Regions from separate parts of the Terrabacter ginsenosidimutans genome, predicted to be linked through region 2. Evidence: riboswitches for the same ligand, from Rfam matches in the RefSeq annotation. Region 2 holds a riboswitch; each other region holds the start of a gene.

Region 1 (5,728 bases), on a different contig from region 2:
CGGCACGGAGCGGGCTCCCCTTTTCAGGCCGGGCGGGTTGCGGACACGGTCACCGTCACCACGGACTGGCTGCTGGCGGGAGCCTTGTCGCCGGGCGTGACGCGCCGGGCCAGCACGTTCGCCACGGTGCCGGCATCGCTGACGAGGGCCCCGTTGCCCTGCCAACCGCCGGGTGGTCCGCCTCGGTTGTCGACGAAGCGCCATCTCGAGTCGAACCGCGAGTGGAAAGCCTGCCCGACCTCGGCGGGCGCGTGTGTCGTGGCGTACACGACGGTGGCCGTCGAAGAGTTGCGGATGGCCTGGTTGCCGCCGCCCTTCGCGCTCGTCCGGGACAGTTCGGAGCCGCCCCGAGGAACGGTCAGGACGTCGAGCGCAAAAAGGCGGTCGACGACCTTCTGGTCGGCGGCGTCGGTGTTCGTGCACGCTGCGAGGCCGACCGTGGCGGCGACCGCGGCGGCTACTGCTGCCACCGCGAGCCGCCTACCGCGTCCCTGCATCATGCCTCCAGTGTCGACGAGGGCGGGCCCCGCGACGGCCGGACACGGGCGCTGACCTGGGAGAACGTCGGTTGGACGACTACCTCAGGAGCTGGCGGGCCATGACGAGGCGCTGGACCTGGTTGGTGCCCTCGTAGATCTGGGTGATCTTGGCGTCGCGCATCATCCGCTCGAGCGGGAAGTCGCTCGTGTAGCCGGCTCCCCCGAGCAGCTGCACGGCGTCGGTGGTCACCTTCATCGCGACGTCCGAGGCGTAGCACTTTGCGGCCGCACCGAAGAACGTGAGGTCCTTGTCGCCGCGCTCGGACTTGGCGGCTGCGACGTAGACCATCTGACGCGCGGCCTCGAGCTCCATCGCCATGTCGGCGAGCATGAACTGGATGCCCTGGAAGTCGGCGATGCGCTGGCCGAACTGCTTGCGCTCCTTGACGTAGGCGACAGCCTGGTCGAGGGCACCCTGCGCGATCCCGACGGCCTGGGCGCCGATGGTGACCCGGGTGTGGTCGAGCGTGCGCAGGGCGATCTTCAGACCGTCCCCCACCTGGCCGACGACACGGTCACCGGGGATGCGGACGTTGTCGAAGTGCAGCTCACGGGTGGGGCTGCCCTTGATGCCGAGCTTGCGCTCCTTCTCGCCGAAGGTGAAGCCCTGGTCTGACTTCTCGACGACGAAGGCCGTCACGTTGGCGCCTCGGGGACCGTCGGGGTCGGTGACCGCGAGGACCGTGTAGTACTCGGAGACGCCGGCGTTGGTGATCCACGACTTCTGCCCGGAGAGCACCCAGCCGTCGCCGTCCTGGCGGGCCCGGCACCTCATCGAGGCGGTGTCGGAGCCGGCCTCGCGCTCGGACAGACCGTACGAGAAGGTCGTCTCGCCCTTGGCGAGCGGCGGGAGGTAGCGGGCCTTGACCTCGTCGCTGCCGTCGAGGATCAGCGGGAGCGAGCCGAGCTTGTTGACGGCGGGGATGAGCGACGCGGACGCGTCGACCCGGGCCACCTCCTCGATGACGATGCACGTCGCGAGGGCGTCGGCACCGACGCCGTCGTACTCCTCGGGCACGTGCGGTGCGAAGAAGTCGGAGGCGACGAGGGCGTCGTGCGCCTCCTGCGGGTAGCGCGCCTCCGCGTCGACGGCGGCGGCATACGGGGCGATCTTGTCCTCGGCCACCGCGCGGACGGCCTCCCGCAGGGCCTCGTGGTCCTCGCTGGTCCGGAACAGGTCGAAGTCGGCATTCGTGCTCACGAGCGCGATCCTACTCGCCAGTTCGGTTTAGTAGGACGTCCTAGTGATCGACGCCACGAGGGTCACCACGGCGACGCCGGGAGCTCCGCGGTGGCCCTCGCCGACGTCCACGATGAGGACAGCGGCTCCCGAAGGATGGACACGCATACGTACACTCGCCGGTAGGTCATGAGCGCCAGCGACAAGCCCCGGCTCGCTGGCCGGCAACCCTCCAACCGCGGTGGGGTGCCCCGGGTGAAGACCTGGCCCGTCGACGCCTCCCGGCGCGAGGGCAAGCGCGGAGAGCACCTCTCCCGCACCGACCCGTCGGTGCAGCGGGTCCGTCACCAGGAGGACCCCGGTCATCGACACGACCCAGGAAGAGCAGACCGATGACCGAGCCCAGCTGGTCCTTCGAGACCAAGCAGATCCACGCCGGACAGAGCGCCGACAGCGCCACGGGAGCCCGCGCGCTGCCGATCTACCAGACGACGAGCTACGTCTTCGACGACACCGACCACGCAGCCAACCTGTTCGGGCTCAAGGAGTTCGGCAACATCTACACCCGCCTCATGAACCCGACGACGGATGTCGTCGAGCAGCGCGTCGCAGCGCTCGAGGGTGGCGTGGGTGCCCTCCTCGTCGCCTCGGGACAGTCGGCGACGACGCTCGCCCTGCTCAACATCGCCGAGGCGGGCGACCACGTCGTGGCCTCGCCGAGCCTCTACGGCGGCACCGTCAACCTGCTGAAGTTCACCTTCCCCAAGCTCGGCATCGAGGTCAGCTTCGTCGAGGACCCGACGTCGATCGAGTCCTGGCGTGCAGCCGTGCGCCCGAACACCAAGGCGTTCTTCGGCGAGACCATCGCCAACCCCAAGGCCGAGGTCCTCGACATCGAGGCGGTCGCCGCCCTCGCCCACGAGCACGGCGTCCCCCTCGTCGTCGACAACACGATCGCGACGCCGTACGTCATCCGGCCCATCGAGTGGGGCGCCGACGTCGTCGTGCACTCGGCGACGAAGTACCTCGGCGGTCACGGCACGTCCATCGCCGGCGTCATCGTCGACTCGGGCAACTTCGACTACGCCCGGGACCCGGAGAAGTTCCCGAACTACAACACGCCCGAGGAGAGCTACCACGGGCTCGTCTTCGCGCGCGACCTCGGCGTGGGCAGCCCCCTGGGAGCCAACCTGTCCTACATCCTCAAGGCGCGCGTCCAGCTCCTGCGCGACCTCGGGCCGTCGGCGTCACCCTTCAACGCCTTCCTCATCGCCCAGGGACTCGAGACGCTGTCGCTGCGCATCGAGCGACACCTCGACAACGCCGCCAAGGTGGCCGCCTTCCTCCAGGGCCACGAGCAGGTGGAGCGGGTCGTCTGGGCGTCCCTGCCCGAGAGCCCGTCGCACGCCACGGCGCAGAAGTACGCCCCACGCGGCGCCGGCGCCGTGCTCTCCTTCGAGATCGTGGGCGGCCTCGACGCAGGCAAGAAGTTCGTCGAGGCCCTCACCCTGCACAGCCACGTCGCCAACATCGGTGACGTGCGCTCGCTCGTGATCCACCCGGCCTCGACGACGCACTCGCAGGGACCCGAGGAGGACCGCGTCGCTGCCGGCGTCACCCCGGGACTCGTGCGGCTCTCCGTCGGCATCGAGCACATCGACGACATCCTCGCCGACCTCGAGCAGGGTTTCGCCGCCGCCAAGGGGTGACCGACGGGAAACCGGGCTGAAGCGGAGCGGCATGGCTGGCACCATGGCAGCCATGCCGATCCGCTACCCCGCCCCGCTCCGTCCCGGTGACCGGATCGGCGTCACCTCCCCGAGCTCCGGCGTCTCCGACGCCCTCTGGGGCCGGTTCTCGTATGCCGTGCGCTGCCTCCGCGACCGCGGGTTCGAGGTCGTCGTGGGCGAGCTCAACCACGCGCCCTCCCACGTGAGCGGCCCCCGCGGAGCGCGCGCTGCCGAGCTGATGGCGATGCTCCTCGACCCGAGCATCCGGGCGGTCGTTCCGCCGTGGGGCGGCGAGACGGCCATCGACCTGCTCGACCTGCTCGACCTCGACGCGGTGGCCGCGGCCGAGCCGACGTGGTGCATCGGCTTCTCCGACACCTCGACGTGGCTGACACCGCTCACCCTCACCACGGGCATCGCGACGATCCACGGGCAGAACCTCATGGACACCCCGTACGCCGTGCCGGACGGCATACTCCACTGGGTCGACGTGGCGGGCGCCGCCAAGGGTGACGAGCTCCGGCAGCACTCCCCCGGCCGGCACCGCACCGGCGGCTGGGACGACTACGCCGGCAACCCGACGGTCTCCGAGATGACGCTCGAGGGACGCGGCTCGTGGACCCGTATCGACCCCGGCGGCAAGGACGAGCCGGCCACCTTCTCCGGTCGGCTCATCGGCGGCTGCGTGGAGACGCTCAGCTTCCTCGCGGGCGGGAGGTACGCGGACACGAATGCCTTTGCGGCGCAGCATGCCCCGGAGGGCCTCGTCGTCCTGCTCGACATCGCCGAATGGAAGTCCTACGACATCTGCCGCGCCCTGCACGCCATGCGCCTGCGCGGCTGGTTCGACGCCGCGACCGGGATCCTCGTGTCACGCACCCGGGCCCCCGAGCCGGACGGCTTCACCCAGCACGCAGCCGTCGTCGACGCCCTCGGCATGCTCGGGGTGCCGATCCTCGCCGACGTCGAGTGCGGGCACGTGCAGCCCTTCCTCGCCCTGGTCCAGGGCGCGACGACGGCGGTCGTCCACGACGGCGACACGCACACCGTCAGCCAGCGACTGGACTGACGCCGCCCGCCTCGGTCACCCGACGACCTCGTCGACGAAGCACCAGCGCCATGCCTCTCCCGGCTCGATCGAGCGCATGACCGGGTGCTGCGTCTCGTGGAAGTGGGCGGTGGCGTGCTTCATCTCGGAGGAGTCGCAGCAGCCGACGTGACCGCACTGGAGGCACAGGCGCAGGTGCACCCAGGTCGTGCCGTCGCGCAGGCACTCCTCGCACCCCTCGGGGGTGCGGGCAGCCGCACAGGAGTCGGTGTCGCGGAGGTGCTCGCAGGGAGCCTCGATCGTGTCCACGGGCAACATCTCACTCTCTGCCAGGCGACTCTCCTGGTCATCGATCCGGTCGAGCATGGTCTCCTCGAGGTCGAGGGACCCGAGCACCGTGCGGAGCACGACGTGGTCGGCCCGGCCCTCGTCTCGCAGCCGCAGCACCTCGTCGCGCTCGGCCTGCAGCATCTTCATGCGGGCCCGGCGGTAGCGGGCGCTCGGCGTCTCGTCGGCGTCGCCGCTGCGCGGCCCCAGCCGCTCCCACATCTGGTTGAGCCGGTCCTCGGAGCGCGAGCGGAGGATCTCGCGCGTCGCGTCGTCGAGTCCGTCCATGCCGTCGAGCACGTCGAGACCCGACCGGGTCGCGGCCTGCAGCACGGTCGCCGCCTGGAGCGCGTCCTCGCGGGGGTCGGGGCCACGCACACCGAGGCGCCGGGCGAGCGCCGGCAGGGTGGTGCCCTGGATGAGCAGCGTGCCGACGGTGACGACGACGGCGATGAGGACGAGCACGTCACGATGGAGGGTGTTGACGGGCAGCAGCAGGGCCGCGGCGAGGGTCACCACACCGCGCATGCCCGCCCACGACAGGACGACGGTGTGCGTCCACGGCGCGTGCGCCTCGTTGTGGAAGACCCGCGTGCTGAGGAAGCGGAAGGGGACGAGCCAGAGCGGGCGCAGCACCAGGACCGCCACGAGCGTCCCGACCGACGCGAGCGTGATCTGGCCCGCCGACAGGTCCGAGCTGCGGACGCTGTCGAGGACGTAGAAGACCTGCAGCCCGATGAGGAGGAAGACGGCGTTCTCGAGGAGGAACTGGATGGAGGTCCAGTTGATCCGCTCGCTGATGCGCGAGGCTCCCGTCTGCGTGCGCGGCGACTTGTGGCCGAGGATGAGGCCGGCGGTGACGACGGCGATGACCCCGGAGGCGTGCAGCTCCTCCGCGGGGACG
Region 2 (5,728 bases):
CACCTCGCATCGGTGCCGTGCTCGACGAGGCGCGCGACGGCGGCGACGAGGCGCTCGACGCCCTCGAGGGTGCTGCCGAGACCGATGCTCGCCCGGACGGCGGTGGCCGCGCGCTCGCCCCACGGGTCCTCGAGCAGCTCGTCGACGAGCAGGTGCGCGCAGAACTTGCCGTCGCGGACGCCGATGCCGTGCTCGACGGACAGCACCTGCGACACGAGCGAGGAGTCCCAGCCCTCGACGGTGAACGCCACGACGCCGACACGGTCACTGTCGTCGCCGAAGATCGAGAGCACCTCGACGCCGGACACCTCGTCGAGCCCGGCGCGCAGCCGCTCGAGCAGGCGCGTCTCGTGCTCCTCGATCGCCTCACGGTGGCGTGCGATCGTCGAGCAGGCGGCGGCCAGGGCGATGGCACCGACGACGTTGGGGCTGCCGCCCTCGTGACGGGCGGGGCCGGTGGCCCACGTCGTGCCGTCCTCGGTCACCGACCGGGTCGCGCCTCCGCCGAGGAGGTACGGGCTGCCGGCATCGAGCCAGTCCGAGCGTCCGGCGAGCACACCCGCGCCGTAGGGGGCATACGTCTTGTGGCCCGAGAACGCGACGTAGTCGGCGTCCCAGCCCGCGAGGTCGATGGTGCGGTGCGCGGACAGCTGGGCGGCGTCGACGGCGAGCCGGGCGCCGTGCTCGTGTGCGAGGGCGGCGAATCGCTCGACGGGCCAGACCTCTCCGGTGACGTTGGACGCGGCCGCGACCACGACGAGGCGGTGCCGCGACGGGTGGTCCGCGAGGGCCTCCTCGAGCAGTGCGTGGGCGTCCTCGACGGTCTGCGGGACGGGGAGGCGCACGGTGCGGAAGCGGCCCCACGGCAGCAGGGTCGAGTGGTGCTCGGTGTCGAAGACGAAGACCGTGGTGCGGCTCGGCAGCGCCTTGCTCAGCAGGGACCACGAGTCCGTCGTCGTACGCGTGAAGATGACCGAGTCGTCCTCACGCGCCCCGACGAACGCGGCGACCTCCTCGCGGGCCTGCTCGTACCACGCGCTCGTCAGGCGGGAGGCGAAGCCGGCGCCGCGGTGCACCGAGGAGTACGTCTCGAGCGCACGGTCGACCGCCGCCTTGACCGTCTCGAGCGCGGGTGTCGACGCAGCGTGGTCGAGGTTGGCGTATGCCGTCTCGCCGCGGAGCGTCGGCACGCGCAGACCCGCGCCGACGACGGTGGGCAGCGTCCGCGCCTCGGGCACGACGTGCAGGGCCCGGGCGCGCACGGCCGGCGCGGGCGAGCTCCCACAGAGTGAGGCGGCTGCCTGCGTGGCGCCCCGCGTCGAGGGGTGCGTCGAGGGGTGCGACGAGGGACGGGTGGTGGGACGGGTCGAGGGAAGGACCGACATGCCAGTGCTCCTGGGTCAGGGGACCCACCCGGTGCGGGTCCGCGCTTGCCGACCTCGATGACGCGTTCGGACCGAGGGCGGCCTGGTCGTCACCCGGAGCACCCCACCGCGGAGGAGGGTTGCTGACCAGCGAGCCGGGGCTTGTCACTGGCACTCATGACCTGGCTAGGACCATAGGGGCGGCCGTCGCCTGATGTCCACCGGTCGGGCCCGCGGTGTCGCGATCTGAGACGCGGTCCGGTCCCACGGGTATGCGGTCTCGGCGCTCTCAGCCAGCACGGCGTCGCCGCCGGACGTCCCGGTACTCGGCCACGACCGTGAGCCCCGGCTTGTCGTTCATCGTCCGCCACGCGGCGAGGCCCGCGGCGCACATCCCGAGTCCGGCGATGAGGTAGGCCGCCATCGCGCCGGTGTAGGTGAGGTGGACGGTCCCCAGGCTGACGGTGCGGGGGAGCGAGAGCATCGCGTCGAAGGCCGCCGCGAGGAGGGGGGCGAGGGCGAGCACGGCCACGAGCACGACGCCGTCGAGCGACTGGACGAGGGCGAAGGTGCGGCCACGCACCTCGTCCTCGACCGTGAGTCCGAGCAGCGTGTAGCCCACCACCCAGGCCACGCCGATGACGGCGCCGAGCACCGTCGCGAGCGGCAGGGCGACGAGCAGCACGGGCACGACGGCGAGCACGAGCAGGAGCACCCCGGCGCTCGTCAGCGCGGCGCCGAAGATCCGCGGCCGGGAGAGACCGGCGAGCGCGCGGGGTCCACCGACGATCCCGGTCGCCATGCCGGTGAAGACGGCGACGAAGAGCATCCCGTAGCCCGGAGCGCCTGCGCCCATGTCCTTGACGAAGCGCGTCGCGAGACCGATCACGAGCCCGCCCCCGGCAAAGGCCCCCAGCATCCCGGCGATGAGCCCTCGCACGAAGGGTCTCTCCTTGACGATGCGCAGGCCGTCGGTGACCGTTCGGAGGATCGACTGGCCGGCGAGCGTCTCGCTCGCTTCTCGAGCGGGGAAGGTGAGCCGCCAGACGATGGCGGCGCTGATGAGGAAGGTCGCCCCGTCGACGTAGATCGCCAGGAAGATGCCCTCCGGGTCGAGTCCCGGCAGGACGGTGCGGAGTGGGCCGCTGAGCAGCGCCAGTGCGGAGAAGACCAGCGCGGCCAAAGGAGCCGTCCCGTAGCTGCCCACGAGCCCGAGCTGGTTGGCCATCTCGAGCCGGGCCGGCGGCACCAGGTTGGGGAGCGTGGCGTCCTTGGCCGGGTTCCAGAACAGCGAGATGCACTCGATGACCACGATGGCGACGTACATCCACCACAACGTCCCCACGACCGGGATGGACACGAAGAGCGCGCAGCGGAGCAGGTCGCCCGCGATCATCGTGCGGCGCCGGTCGAGGCGGTCCGCGACCACTCCGGCGAGCGGTCCGAGAACCACGGCGGGGGCGATCCGCAGGATGAAGACGCCCGAGACGGCGAGGTACTCGCCCACCCCGCCGGCCGCCAGCTCGGCGGCGAGTGCCGTCGTGGCGAGCAGGGCGAGCCAGTCGCCGAAGCTGGAGACGGTGCCCGCGGCCAGGAGGTTGCGGAAGGGACGGATCGCGAGCAGCTGCCGGAGGGCCGACCTGCCGGACTGCGGGAGGTCCCCGGCGGTGTCGTGTCCCTCGGTCGGGGGCGGCCCCGTGCTCACCCTTTCAGCCTAGGAGGCCCGGCCCCCTCGGGCCGGCGGGTGTCCGGTGCGCCACTCTTTGCGTTCGTGGTGCGCGTGTGACGCGTGAGTTCAGCGGTGCGTTGACGTACGGTGCCAGCATGGCGTCACGTCCGTCCAGCAGCCAGCGCGCGAGCACCACCGCGGCCACCCGAGCCAAGGGGTCCTCGAGCGGTGCCACGTCGCGCCCTCCGGCAGCCCGGTCGACCCGGCCCGCGCAGCGCAAGCCGGCGACCCGCAAGCCGGCCGCCAAGGCGGGGTCCAGGACGGCGTCCAAGGCGCGCGGCGGCGGCCTGCCCTTCCCCCTCGGTGCGATGCGCAACACGTGGATGGGCGTCTCGCACCTGGCCGGGGGAGCGGTGCGCCGCGTCGGTCACAGCGCGGCTGACCTCGAGCCCGAGCACAAGCGCGACGGCATCGGCTTCTCCCTCATCGCCCTCGCGGTCATCGTGGCCGCTCGCGAGTGGTGGGGGGTCTCCGGCATCTTCGGTCAGGTCGTGCACGCAGTCTTCGCAGGCACGTTCGGTCGCGTCGCGTACGCCGTCCCGCTCGTCCTGCTCGCCCTCGGCCTGCGCATGCTCCGGGCCCCGCAGGACGATGCCGCCACCAACCGCATCGTCGTCGGCACCATCGCGCTGACCTTCGCGGCGTGCGGCCTGTCGCACCTCGCCGACGGCATCCCGAACCCGCCCGACGGCGCCGACGGCATGCGTGCTGCCGGCGGCATCCTCGGCTTCCTCGCGTCGAGCCCGCTCGCCGCCGCCGTCTCGCCCTACGGTGCGCTCGTCCTGCTCGTCCTGCTCGGCCTCTTCGGCCTGCTCGTCATCACGGCGACGCCGGTCAACATGATCCCGACCCGTCTGCGCCAGCTGCGCGGCCTGGTCATCGACCGCGGTCACGACGAGGAGCACGAGGACGAGGAGCCCGACGACGCTCCGGCGGCCGCCGTCAAGCGAGCCCGCCGCAAGCCGGTCGACCTGTCCGACCGCGACGGCGACGAGGCGTTCCGGCAGGCCGCGCAGAAGGCGCTCGAGGACGAGTCCGGGTCCCGACCCCGCCCGGGTGAGAAGCGCCCGACGCCGCCGGGTCTGGTCGTCCCGCGCCCCGGAGGCGAGAAGGGCGAGAAGGTCATCGACGCCACCGACCCGAAGACGCTCGGCGCCCCCGACACGAGCAAGGTCGGGCCCAAGGCCGAGCTCATCCCGCCTCCCATGTCGGACCTCCCGGCCAGGGTCGAGCAGCTGAGCCTCGGCGGCGACATCACCTACCGCCTGCCCGACCCGGCAATGCTGACACCCGGACCGGCGCACAAGACGCGCAGCGAGACGAACGACCGGGTCGTCGAGTCGCTCACCAACGTCTTCGACCAGTTCGACATCGACGCCGCCGTCACGGGGTTCACGCGCGGTCCGACCGTGACCCGCTACGAGATCGAGCTCGGCTCGGGCACCAAGGTCGAGCGCGTCACCGCCCTCTCCAAGAACATCGCGTATGCCGTCGCCTCGGCCGACGTGCGCATCCTCAGCCCCATCCCGGGCAAGTCGGCCATCGGGATCGAGATCCCCAACCTCGACCGTGAGAACGTCTCGCTCGGCGACGTGCTGCGCAGCCACACGGCGCGCGGCAACGAGCACCCGATGGTCATGGGTGTCGGCAAGGACGTCGAAGGCGCCTACGTCATCGCCAACCTCGCGAAGATGCCGCACCTGCTCGTGGCCGGTGCGACCGGCTCGGGCAAGTCGAGCTTCGTCAACTCGATGATCACCTCGATCCTCATGCGCTCGACGCCTGAGGAGGTCCGGATGATCCTCGTGGACCCGAAGCGCGTCGAGCTCACGGCATACGAAGGCATCCCGCACCTCATCACGCCCATCATCACCAACCCCAAGAAGGCCGCCGAAGCGCTTGCCTGGGTGGTCAAGGAGATGGACCAGCGCTACGACGACCTCGCGGCGTTCGGGTTCAAGCACGTCGACGACTTCAACAAGGCGGTCCGCGCCGGCAAGGTCAAGCCGCTGCCGGGCTCGGAGCGGCAGATCACGACGTACCCCTACCTGCTCGTCGTCGTCGACGAGCTCGCCGACCTCATGATGGTCGCCCCGCGCGACGTCGAGGAGTCGGTCGTCCGCATCACCCAGCTCGCCCGGGCCGCCGGCATCCACCTCGTCCTCGCGACGCAGCGGCCGTCCGTCGACGTCGTCACGGGACTCATCAAGGCCAACGTGCCCTCGCGCATGGCGTTCGCGACGAGCTCACTCGCCGACAGCCGCGTCGTGCTCGACCAGCCGGGCGCCGAGAAGCTCATCGGCCAAGGCGACGCGCTCTTCCTGCCCATGGGCGCCAGCAAGCCGATGCGTGTTCAGGGCGCGTGGGTCAACGAGTCCGAGATCCACGAGGTCGTCAAGTTCGTCACGACCCAGCTCAAGCCCAACTACGTCGAGAACGTCACCGTCGCCGCGCCCAAGAAGCAGATCGACGACGACATCGGCGACGACCTCGACGTGCTGCTGCAGGCCACCGAGCTCGTGGTCACGACGCAGTTCGGCTCGACGTCGATGCTCCAGCGCAAGCTGCGTGTCGGCTTCGCCAAGGCCGGTCGGCTCATGGACCTGCTCGAGTCACGCGGCGTCGTCGGCCCGAG
Region 3 (5,728 bases), on a different contig from region 2:
CGTTGCTCAGGAAGGCCACGGCCTGATCACCGCACGGCGCGAAGTGAACTCTGTACCCGTTGACGAGCGCGCACCGCCGGAGATTGTCTCCTTCATAGTCGAAGACGTCGTCCTCGGAAAGGAACCTTTCCACGTCGAAAGGCCAGTCGATGATGTCGGGGTCACCGCCATCACCGTCCACGGCAAGACAGTCGACCAGCATCAACGGATCGGGCGTCCCGTAAAGAGTCATCTCGTCCTCGAGCAGGGTCAGCCACTCCGAACCGGGCTGGCATGCCTCACGGACGGAGTCCACCTCCTGCTCCGAGGCGACCAACCACTCCTCGTCGACGCTGTCCCAGCGCCTCAACAGCGACTCACCCGATCCAGACAGCAACCACAAGGTGCGCGTTCCATCCGCACGTCGGCGATCCGCCCAAGTGTCATCCGGGGAAGCTGCGAGAAACCCCTCGGGAAGAGTGGTCACTCGTTTGTCCCCCCACCTGCTGCTTGAACTCATGACGTCACGCGGTTCATCAGCGCGAGGTGTGTCGGCAGGCATCAACTTTCGTCCCACACCTGCACGAGCAGCCATTCATTAGGGGCACAGGCGGCCGCCGCCGAAGCGTCGACCTCGGGGCCTCTTCCTACCCAGTGCGGGTCGATGATGTCGCCTACGTCAAAGTGCCAGGTCGCGTTCGCGTGCGGGGGCGCTTCAAGCTGTGGAATCACATCCGCTGCGAGGGCGTAGTAAATGCTGGGATACCCGTTCACCGCGGTCATGATCGCTCGATTGGCGTCTACCAGCGCATGCAGCCAATCGGTACCGCCTACGCCTGCTTGCCAGAGCGCGAGTCGCTCTGCGGCTGTCGTCACCTCGGGAAGGGCTTGCGCCTCGTCGATGGTCAGCCGTCCATGCACGGAGTCTCCAGAATCCGGGCCTCCCGCTGACAGTCGCGGATCAAGCCTCAACACGGAGATGTTCCAACCCAGCATGATCAGATTCAACCGCACGAGCAGCGTGTTTAGGCGTAGCTTCGCTGCGCGCCCCGACAGGGACGTCAATCCCAGTGCATGTATGACTCGCACTGTGTTCCAAGGCGACAATGCAAAACGAGGCAGCCGAACAGGATCCCTCCTGTTTCGTCTAGGCGACGGTCGCTCGACAGGCTTCGCCAGGGCGCCCGCGGGCACCCTTAAGTGTGTGCGGTCCGCGGGTATTCGTGGGGGAGGGGCCGCCGGTCTAGGTTGCGAGTCCAGATTCCGGCACTGAACTCGCGGCGCGCTGGGTACCCTGCGAGGCGGAGGCGTGTCGTGATCTGGAAGCCCTCGAGGGTGCGGGCGCTGTGCACGAGGATCTGGCGGATGCGAGCGGGGTGCCCAGCCGCGGCTAGTCCGATGAGGTGTTCCACAATGGGTTCGCTGTTCTCGTCGAAGAGGTCGTAGTCCAGCCACAGCTCGTCGATCCATTGTCCTGCAAGCTCATTGAGCAGGTAGATCCCGTGGTCGGGGGTGCGGGCCATCAGGCATGGGCGCCCGTCGCGGAAGAGGCGAGTGTCATCGATCAGCACGACCATGCCAGTCGCAGCGTCTGGTCGCTCGGTCATGCCTTCTTACTCCGGCACGGGTGCTCGGCTGCGGCGGAAGCATCTGGTTCTACCCCGTCGACTTGGGCGGGCACGGGTTCACCGATCCATTGGCAGTCCAGACAGACGAAGGCCTGCTTGCTGAAGTACTTCCAGATGCGCACCCTGCCGATCCGGCAACCGTGCGCTCGCCTTCTCGCCTCCACGGACATGGTTGGTTTGGCGACCGGCACCATGCCAAGTTCGGGAAAGGTCGAGCGGTTCCTGTAGTACGCCCTTCCGACGAGGTGGCTCGCGAGTTGGTCGAGCTCCACCTCGACCGGATCGGGCTGGGACTCGCGTTCCTTCTCGGCGCGCAGGGCCTCAGCTTGCTGCTCGTCGGCGGTTGGTGGGCGGGCGCACCAGGCGCTTGCGGGCAGATCCCGTAGATTCTGGCTGTCGGAGTCGGCCGCAGGTGCAGGTACGGTGCTGGCCCAGGCGCGCGCGGCTTCGGCGGCGACCGCGGCCTCCAGGATCGCAGGGGGAGTGGCGACTTCGGACCGCACGGGTGGGGCATTTGACATGGTGTCCCTCTCGGTTCCTTGGGTCCCAAGAACCGGAACCCGCGCTTACCGACTGGCGGACGCTAGTCGGTCAGGTCTTCCTCGGTGGGCACCGGCGCGGGACCGGTTGCCGAGCGACTACTCCGAGGCGTTCACGTCGCTTCTCTGAACCTGTTCACCAGAGTGCCACGCCAGGGGACTGCGAGGCGGCTCAAACGCGCAAAGAGGACATTGATTTGAGCCGGCGGCGCGCTTTCGGTTATGGCTCCGGGTGACGTGATGCGACCGCGGCGTAGAACAGGGCGGATTCGCCAAGACGCTCGGCCACGTCCCGAGCGCCGGCGGCGTCGCCCTGTTCAACCGCATGGCAGAGATGACTCCACAGGTCCAAGAGGTGCCGAGGTATGCCCTCCGTCTCCAAGGCTCTGGTGCGCGGCGCGATCGAGTCGGCCAGCGCTCGGCCGGCTTCCGGTACCCAGAGGTCTGGGTCGAAGCCACCAGACGCCGCCGCCTCAAGGATTGGCGCCAGCGCGTACCGGGCGCGGGCGGCTTCTTCGTCCTCCAAGGGAGGTAGGCGAGTCCGGCGGCGGCGGGCGGCCTCACGTCCGGCGCGGGCGTCCGCGAGTCGCCAGTACTCCTGGGTGAAGGCCAGCGACAGCTGCTCGAGTCTCTCCGCTTCGTCGGGGTCCTTAGTGTCGTCGATCACACGCTGCGCGGCCGCGTACGCGCGGGCCACCTGGACGTAGGGACTGTCCAACCCGAACCTTCGGTAGGCCTCGTCCACTCGCCGGGCAGTCTCGGGGGCGTCCAGGATCTGCCAGCCGGCGCGTGTCGTCGCGTCTGTGGTGCAGGAGGTGACGGTCAAGCCGTTGTCGGTCCAGACGAAGATGGCGTCCTGGCCGAAGTCACGCCCGATGCCACAAGCTACCTCCACGTCCATGCCTAGGATCGCGACGCTCTCCTCGACGTGGGCCCAGTTCTGGTCGCCGCCGGCCGCCGGGTGGTACTCCGTTCCCTCCCGGTCTAGTCGTTCCAACAGTTGACGGTGGGCCCGTGCATTTTCCGTCGTCGTGACCTCGGTACCGCCCGGGTTGTGGGCCGTGATCACCACGATGGCGCCGCCGGAGGCAGCGGGAGGGAATGTCCCGCTAGTTCTATCCGGCTGGTCCGGGCCCACGACGACCAACCCGTCCGGCAGATGTAGCCGCACAACGGCCGCCTCGTAGCTGGCCCAAGGGTCTTCGGACATGCGTCGGTCCTGCTTTCTTCGTAGCGGCGGGTACTCGAGACCGGCCGTGGTGCGGCTGGTCCCTGACCTGACGTAAACGTCTTCCTGATATCCCGCCGACCTGTTACTCCATGTCAAAGGGTGCAAGTGAGCCGTGCTCAAGTTGGAAGTTGATGGCGCCCTCCCACGCGCTCGGCAAGGAAAACAGCGTGCCGTAGACGTGGTCGAGGTCGGTGACTGCCTTGAACCAGTCTTCGAACGGGTCCATGCCAGCCGGGCCGGCCTCGCTATGCGGGGTGGGGTGGGTGCCGTTTAGCCTGTCCCAAGCGCGGCCGGCATAGCGGTTGTACTCCGCGGCTGAGGCGGCCAGATCCTCCTCGACCGATTCGGCATGCTGTGACAGGGCCCGTCGCAGGCCGTCAACCACCGCTTCACCGATACCGTCGCGGGCTTGGACGAGTAGGAACTCGGGCATCGACCCGAGCTCATCGCCGAGTTGGGAGCCGATGAGATCACGGACGTCGTCTTCGGTGCGAACTCGGCCCAGTTCCTTGTACTCGGGCAGGAACGGGTGGCGCATCAGATGCAGGACGGCGAACTCTCCGTCGCTGCCCGGTACCTCAACAAGGTTCAGAGATACAACCGTCGGGCCTATGGGGTTGAAGATCCCGTAGAGACACAGTTCGGCGAACGTTCGGGCGGTGAGCCATCGGCGGTCAGCCCGATCCGGTGTCGGGCTGGGCACGCCCATCATTGCCTCCATGGCGGGCTGCTCAAAGACGGCGAGGAGGTCGGCGGCGACGTCCGGGAGCACGGCATCGTCGAGCGTCTCGGTGCGCGCGGGGCCGGCCTGTCCGGCGGAGTCGGCGACGGCCATCGCCGCGCTCAATCCGGCGACGACGTTGTGCAGCACGCTCTGAAGACTCTGATCTGGTGAGCTGTTGGTCATCGTTCGCAACGTGAAGGAGGGGACGAAGATCTCGTACTGGACCGCTTCTTCGGACACAGTCCAGGCGCCGCTCAGTGACCACTGAGCGGCGAGGTCCAGTGCGAGCTGATTGGCTAGCCAGGCGTCTGGGACCGTTCGGCCGCCGAGAAGAGGAAAGCGGATTCGAGCGAGGAACCCCAGCCCGAACGGCTCGCGGTCTCGGAATTGGCCGGTCACCCGGTACCGGGCGTTCGGCGGCACCTTTCGAGGCGCTGTGCCTGCTGCGGCCGAGGCAGAGAGGAGTTCGTGGTCGATGCCGTCAACGCACACTTGCTGCTCGGTTGAGGAGTCCCCACCCTTAGCTCCGATCCACGCTTCCACCTGTGAACCCAAAGCCATCAGGTCGACGCGTGCCGGGGTGAGGTCGAAGGCCCATTCGGGTCGGCCTCGTTCGCTGCGGACCAGGTGGAACATGCCGTCTGGTTCGGCTCGGATGCCCGACGCCCCTAGCGGGTGGGAAGAGTTCACCGTGCCGCCGACGGCGCCTGCGAAGGCGTCCGCGATGGTGTCCGCGTGCCAGAAGGCAACGGTGGCAGCGCTCACCCACCGTGCGTAGGGCTGGTCCCACTCCGGCTGGATCACGGCGGTGGCGATGCCCTCGACCGTGCGCGACTGCTCATTGACGACATACGACCAGCCAGCCGTGTGACGGTTCAGCGCATGGCATAGCGACAGTGCCTGGTCGAGATCCCGTACGTCACGGATGACGTCCGTGGTCGCCGACCACCGAACGAAGCCGTCGTCCAGTTCCTCATGAGCTATGCGCTGACGCAGACGAAACGGCCAGTGCGAGAACCCGTCCGGGTGGACCTCCCACCATCCTGGTTCCACCTGCCACGTCTTCTCGCGCAGGAAAGCGGTCGGGTCGGACACCGAGAATTACCCCTGACTCAATAGGCCTGGCTCGTCAGGCCGACTCACGCTGATCGGATCAGGGGGAGCGTACTGAGGTCATGACACACCAACTCGGAGGCGAGCGCGGGTGTCGCAACTTCGGTTCAGGAACACCCGCGAAGCATTGGCCAGCACGCGGGCCGACTGAAAGTCGCTGACGCCGGTGTCCTCGCTGTCGTCAACAGACATCCGGTCGAAGAGCGACGTCGGGGAGGCGGCGGGCGGTCACCTGTCCTGCCCTGAGGAGGACCGGGTCGCGGTCGCAGTCAAGTATCTCTGCTCAGGCATGACGCCGATACCAGCGACTGTCACCGGACGCTGGCACGATGCCTCGCATGGACCTTGTGTACAACCGTTCCCTCATGTCAGACGAACTCGTGGTCTTTGCCAGTCGCCCTGAGGCCGAGGCTGTCAGCGCCATCTGGAACGCCATCAAGACAGCGGCGACGTGGGAGGGATTCATTAAGATGATGCCCGCGACCGAGTGGGCAGCGATTATGGAGAGCCAAGA
Region 4 (5,728 bases), on a different contig from region 2:
AAGCGCGCTGACTCCGATGAGGGCGGCCGTGCGGTTGGCCGCCCCGGTGAACAGGCCCGACACGAAGGCGTTCGCCTCAGCCACGAGGCCGTTGGCGTCGGTGGAGAACCCGAAGAGCTTGGGCAGCTGACCGACGATGATGGTCAGCGCGAGACCGTTCATGTAGCCGATCTGGGTCGGCCTCGACAGCAGGTCCGCGACGAAGCCGAAGCGCGCCAGCCCGGCGACGACCATGACGACACCGACGATGACGGCCAGCATCGACGCGAGCGCAACGGCACGCGCGGGGTCACCGCCGGCGAGCAGCAGGGGGGCGATCGTTGCAGCGATCATTGGCCCCAGGGACGAGTCCGGTCCCAGCACGAGCACTCGGGAGGGCCCGAAGACGGCATATCCGATGAGGCACAGGATCGAGGTGTAGAGCCCCGTGACGGGCGGGAGCCCTGCCAGCTGCGCATATGCCATCCCTTGCGGCACCAGCAGCGCCGAAAGGACGAGCCCCGCGACGATGTCCTTCGGGAGCCACGACCGCTCGTAGGAGTGGGCCAGACGCAGGCCCGGAACGCGATCCATCCACCCGCTCGTCCCGACGTCGTGTCGGTCGGCGAGCGCGGCCATGGTCAGCCGCCGATGTGGGTGCGCACGCTGAGTTGGTATCGACCAACGCCCGAGTGCTCTCGTCCAGTCTGGAGAACAGGCACCATCCGAGCCTACAGGCGGCCGGCCGCGCCGTCCGGCGTTCACAGAGCGCTCGGCACCGCCAGGGACGGCAGCGGGTCAGGTACCCGAAAGGGCACCCGACCCGCTGAAGCCCGACAAGAACAGGGCGACTGTCAGTCGAGGTAGTCGCGCAGGACCTGGCTGCGGCTCGGGTGACGCAGCTTGCTCATCGTCTTGGACTCGATCTGACGGATGCGCTCACGCGTCACGCCGTAGACCTTGCCGATCTCGTCGAGGGTCTTCGGCTGACCGTCGGTGAGGCCGAAGCGCATCGACACGACGCCCGCCTCACGCTCGGAGAGCGTGTCGAGCACCGAGTGCAGCTGCTCCTGCAGGAGCGTGAAGCTGACGGCGTCTGCCGGGACGACGGCCTCGGAGTCCTCGATGAGGTCACCGAACTCGCTGTCGCCGTCCTCGCCGAGCGGGGTGTGCAGCGAGATGGGCTCGCGGCCGTACTTCTGGACCTCGACGACCTTCTCCGGGGTCATGTCGAGCTCCTTGGCGAGCTCCTCCGGGGTGGGCTCACGGCCCAGGTCCTGGAGCATCTGGCGCTGCACGCGGGCGAGCTTGTTGATGACCTCGACCATGTGGACCGGGATGCGGATCGTACGAGCCTGGTCGGCCATGGCGCGGGTGATCGCCTGACGGATCCACCACGTCGCGTAGGTCGAGAACTTGTAGCCCTTGGTGTAGTCGAACTTCTCGACCGCACGGATGAGGCCGAGGTTGCCCTCCTGGATGAGGTCGAGGAAGAGCATGCCGCGACCGGTGTAGCGCTTGGCGAGCGAGACGACGAGTCGCAGGTTGGCCTCGAGAAGGTGGTTCTTGGCCTTCTTGCCGTCCTGGGCGATCCACCAGAGCTCGCGCTTGAGCTTCATGTCGATCTTGTCACCGGAGTTGAGCTTCTCCTCGGCGAACAGGCCGGCCTCGATGCGCTTGGCGAGCTCGACCTCCTGCTCGGCGTTGAGGAGGGCGACCTTGCCGATCTGCTTGAGGTAGTCCTTGACCGGGTCGGCCGTCGCACCTGCGGTGACGACCTGCTGGGCCGGGGCGTCGTCCTCGTCGTCGTCACGGATGACGAAGCCGGACTCCTCGGTCTCCTCGGCCTTGGCCGCGGCTGCCGGAGTGGCGCCCTCTTCGGAGTCCTCGTCGGCGTCCTCCACGGGCTCGACGACGACGTCCTCGAGCTCCGCGACCGGGGCGTCCTCGGGCTCGGCGTCGTCGGCCTCGTCACCGGCGCCGGCGGCGCCGGCAGCACCCTCGCCCGATGCCGTGGCCTTCTTGGCCGCGGTCTTCTTCGTCGCCGTCTTCTTGGCGGGTGCCGGCTTGGCTGCCGCCTTGGCGACGCCGGCGTTGGTAGCTGCCTTCTTGGTCGTCGTCGCGGCGACCGAGGTGGACTCCTCGCCGGTCGGCCCCGCGGTGGTCTTGGCCGCCGTCTTCTTGGCGGCGGTCTTGGTCGCCGCGGTCGTCGTCCGTGTAGCGGACTTCGTCGCCGCGGCGGTGCTGGTGCGTGCGGTGGCCACAGTGCCTCCCTTGGTCCCTGTTCGGGTCTTCTTCGTCGTGCTGACGTGCGGCGCATCGACGACGATCTCGATGTCGTGGGCCTCGAGGGTCGTCAGGACCGGCTTCATCTGCTTCAGGTCGAGTCCGGCATCGACCTGGGCGCGCGCGATCTCCGTTCCCGTGATGGTGCCGCTACTGCTGCCCTTGACCAGGAGCTGCATGATCGCCTCGTGCTGGAACACCTTCGGCAGGGTCTTGGGAGCTCCAGCGCTTGTTGCCTTGGGCACGGATGCAGTCGCCTTTCGTCGCAGGTCTCGTTGTGATCGACCCGATTTCGGGCATGCATCATCACAACGAACGAGAATGGGGGTTGGTGCCGGGAGGGTGTGGCCAGTTGGAGTCGATCCCTGTTTCGAGCTCTCGGTGCGCCTTGTGCGATCCCGTACTCAGACATTATAAAACGGCCGATGCCGTTTGGACGAACGCACGTCGAACGCGCGCCCGGCGCGAACGGGCCGGAGGGCCCTGCGAGACCCTGTGGCAGCGCCGGGGGGTGGCGCCTCAGTCGCCCTTGACCGCCAGCACCGGGCAGCTCGCGTCGAGCAGGATCCGCTGCGCGTTGGACCCGAGGATGAGCTTGCCGACAGGGCTGCGACGACGAAGACCGATGACGATGAAGTCGGCCTTCTCCTCCTCGGCGACGGAGATGAGGTCCTCGGCGGGGTCGTTGCCCCGGACGAGCTGGCGCACCTCGTGCTCGAGCCCTCTCTCCTCGAGAACGGCCTGCACGCGGGCCAGCTCGGTCTCGAACTGCCTGGCCTCGTCCGCGTCAAAGTCCTTGCCCCCGCGGTGGGAGCTGATGACGACGAGCTTCGCACCGCGCAGGACGCACTCCTCGGCGGCTCGCTTGAGCGCCGCACGACCTTCTTTGGTGGCGACATAACCAACGACGATGGCCACTTTCCCGGACCTCCTTGGGACGGAAACAACCAGTGCTCGCACCGTACCCGATATCGCGGCGCCGGGTGCGTCCCGCGCCGACAGTGCAGACCAGGCTGCGTCACACCGTCCGACACGGCGTGCGGACCGCTGTCCTCACCCACTCCTGACCCCACGTCCGAGGGCGAACCCGCCCGGGACGCAGCAGGGTTCAGAGGGTGCGCCGGTCGAGCGCATCCCGGATGATCCGACCGACCTGGTCCTCCTCGATGAGGAATCCGTCGTGGCCGAAGTCGGACACGATGTGCGCCCGGTGCGAGGTCGGGAGAGCGGCGTGCAGCTCGTCGGACAGGCGTGGCGGGTAGAGGCGGTCGGTGTCGACCGAGACGATCGTGCAGTCGGCGCTGACGCGTCGCAGGGCCGCCTCCACGCCGCCTCGGTCGCGCCCGACGTCGTGGGAGTTCATGGCCTCGGTCAGCACCACGTAGGAGTTCGCGTCGAAGCGACGAGCCAGCTTGCCCGCGTGGTGGTCGAGGTAGGACTCGACGGCGAAGCGACCGCGGTCGCCGGCGCGCAACGGATCCTCGCCGAGCTGCGGGGCGCGACCGAAGCGTTCGTCGAGCTCGCTCTCCGTGCGGTAGGTGATGTGGGCGATGCGACGCGCGAGACCGAGGCCCGTATCGGGGCGCCGGTCGCTCGAGTAGTAGTCGCCACCGGCGAAGTCGGGATCGTGCCGGATGGCGAGCAGCTGCGGCTGGCACCAGGCGATCTGGTCGGCCGTGGCACAGGGGGTCGAGGCCAGCACGATGCAGCGGTCGACGTCGTCAGGGTGGGTGACCGCCCACTCGATGGCTCGCATGCCGCCCATCGAGCCGCCGACGACGGCGGCGACGCGGCGGATGCCGAGGCGGTCGAGGAGCAGCCGCTCCGCCGCGACCTGGTCGCGCACCGTGACGTAGGGAAACCGGCTCCCCCACGGCTGCCCGTCCGGGGCCTGGCTCGAGGGGCCGGTGCTGCCCTGACAGCCGCCGAGGACGTTGGAGGCGATGACGAACCACTCGTCGGGGTCGACCGGGCCGCCCGCACCGACCAGGGAGTTCCACCACCCGGGCGAGGCGTGCCCGGGGCCGGCCTCGCCGACGACGTGGCTGTCGCCGGTCAGGGCGTGCTCGACGAGGACGACGTTGTCGCCGGCCTCGTTGAGCCTCCCCCACGTCTCGTAGGCGATCCGGACGTCGGGCAGCACGCCCCCGCGCTCGAGCTCGAGGTCACCGAGGTGGACGAACTGGCGTCGTCCCACGGGGTCGCCGACCCGCCAGGCGCCGTCAGCCCGATGGGCCGGTGGCCGTGTCGACCCGTCGGTGCCGTCCCGCTCCAGGTGGCCGGAGGCCTCGGTGCCCTGGGGCGAGATGGTGCCCTCGGCAGCGTGACGCACGGTCGGCCGACGCGTGCTCTGCTTCCGGTGGGTGACGGTCATCGGGGTACTCCTCGGTCCTCGCGCTTGCACGCACCCACTGCGGGTGCGGCCAGGTCCTCACCCGGGGCACCCCACCGCGAAGGAGGGTTGCCGACCAGCGAGCCGGGGCTTGTCGCTGGTACTCGTGACCTGCGCCAACCATACGCGAGCACCCACCGGGACAAGGTCGCCCGGTCCACGACATGGACGCCCGCCGTTCCGGACGGTCCCCGCCCTCATGCGCAGCGCGAGGGCCGGATGCCGTGGTCGAGGGACTGGCGCACGAGCCGGCACAGTCGGTGGTCCGGTTCGAGGTCGAGCGCGTGGTCGACAGCGATGCCGGCCCGTGCCCCGTCACCGCACCACCATGCGAGCGACGCGACGACCGACAGCAGGGGTGCCGCGTGCGCAGCCGGGGTGAGCCGGCACACCTGCTCGAGGCGCCCGAGCATGAGACGCGGGCCCGACGCCACGTCCCAGTCCTTCCAGCCCTCGTCCGACTCCCGCCCACCCACCTCGTCAGTGCCATCCCAGCCCTCGTCCGACTCCCGCCCACCCACCTCGTCAGTGCCATCCCAGTCGTCCGGCTCGACGTCGCACGCCGGCCCGACGGTCTCGCCCCCGCCGTCGTTAGCGCCGCTCGGCGTGTCCGACCCGAGGTCGAGCAGGGCGTGCAGAGCCCGCAGCGCCTCGAGGTCGGACGCGGCCAGCCGCGAGGCGACGTCGCCGCCCGCCCCGGCATCGATGCTCGCGGAGTTATCGGTCCCGTCACGTGCTCCGCCATCGGCGGCTGGTGCGAGTCGAAGGTGCGGGCCGAGCAGGACGTCGAGCATGACGACGAGCTCGACCGGGAAGGTGTCGAGCGGCGCCGTTCCCGGGCACAGCCACCCGATGAGGGCATCCCGGAACTGGACGTCGCGCAGGGGGCCCACGAGGGAGGGCAGCCAGTGCTCGATGCCGTAGCCCACGACGTCACCGGTCAGCACGCCTCCCCAGGCGACGAGGGAGTCGTTGACGAGGAACTGGCGGGAGGTCGGCTCACCGCCGTCGAGAACCCCCAGCCCTGCGCCCGCAGCCTTCGCCCGCCGGGCGGGGTCACGGCGCCCGGTT

The links. Region 2 has a riboswitch for S-adenosylmethionine ahead of ABD831_RS08590 (aminotransferase class V-fold PLP-dependent enzyme). Riboswitches for the same ligand answer to the same signal wherever they lie in the genome.
Region 1: linked by a shared signal. The riboswitch ahead of ABD831_RS18930 (bifunctional o-acetylhomoserine/o-acetylserine sulfhydrylase) and the one ahead of ABD831_RS08590 (aminotransferase class V-fold PLP-dependent enzyme) in region 2 are both predicted to bind S-adenosylmethionine.
Region 3: linked by a shared signal. The riboswitch ahead of ABD831_RS21140 (hypothetical protein) and the one ahead of ABD831_RS08590 (aminotransferase class V-fold PLP-dependent enzyme) in region 2 are both predicted to bind S-adenosylmethionine.
Region 4: linked by a shared signal. The riboswitch ahead of metX (homoserine O-acetyltransferase MetX) and the one ahead of ABD831_RS08590 (aminotransferase class V-fold PLP-dependent enzyme) in region 2 are both predicted to bind S-adenosylmethionine.

The regions. Positions count from the first base shown of each region.
Region 1 covers NZ_BAABDC010000008.1:71,508-77,235, forward strand. Annotated here, with positions in the region: gene ABD831_RS18920 (hypothetical protein) at 24-470, opposite strand; gene ABD831_RS18925 (acyl-CoA dehydrogenase family protein) at 577-1,740, opposite strand; SAM riboswitch class IV at 1,905-2,024, shown strand; gene ABD831_RS18930 (bifunctional o-acetylhomoserine/o-acetylserine sulfhydrylase) at 2,112-3,428, shown strand; gene ABD831_RS18935 (LD-carboxypeptidase) at 3,460-4,518, shown strand; gene ABD831_RS18940 (Na+/H+ antiporter) at 4,534-5,728, opposite strand, start outside.
Region 2 covers NZ_BAABDC010000002.1:559,626-565,353, forward strand. Annotated here, with positions in the region: gene ABD831_RS08590 (aminotransferase class V-fold PLP-dependent enzyme) at 1-1,385, opposite strand, end outside; SAM riboswitch class IV at 1,422-1,547, opposite strand; gene ABD831_RS08595 (MFS transporter) at 1,654-3,069, opposite strand; gene ABD831_RS08600 (FtsK/SpoIIIE family DNA translocase) at 3,189-5,728, shown strand, end outside.
Region 3 covers NZ_BAABDC010000013.1:28,367-34,094, forward strand. Annotated here, with positions in the region: gene ABD831_RS21125 (hypothetical protein) at 1-466, opposite strand, end outside; gene ABD831_RS21130 (hypothetical protein) at 541-987, opposite strand; gene ABD831_RS21135 (cyclic-phosphate processing receiver domain-containing protein) at 1,176-1,586, opposite strand; gene ABD831_RS21140 (hypothetical protein) at 1,583-2,128, opposite strand; SAM riboswitch class IV at 2,165-2,279, opposite strand; gene ABD831_RS21145 (DUF3293 domain-containing protein) at 2,367-3,356, opposite strand; gene ABD831_RS21150 (hypothetical protein) at 3,460-5,196, opposite strand; gene ABD831_RS21155 (hypothetical protein) at 5,553-5,728, shown strand, end outside.
Region 4 covers NZ_BAABDC010000010.1:79,295-85,022, forward strand. Annotated here, with positions in the region: gene ABD831_RS20050 (SulP family inorganic anion transporter) at 1-573, opposite strand, end outside; gene ABD831_RS20055 (RNA polymerase sigma factor) at 834-2,465, opposite strand; gene ABD831_RS20060 (universal stress protein) at 2,785-3,183, opposite strand; gene metX (homoserine O-acetyltransferase MetX) at 3,374-4,639, opposite strand; SAM riboswitch class IV at 4,655-4,769, opposite strand; gene ABD831_RS20070 (DUF4192 family protein) at 4,855-5,728, opposite strand, start outside.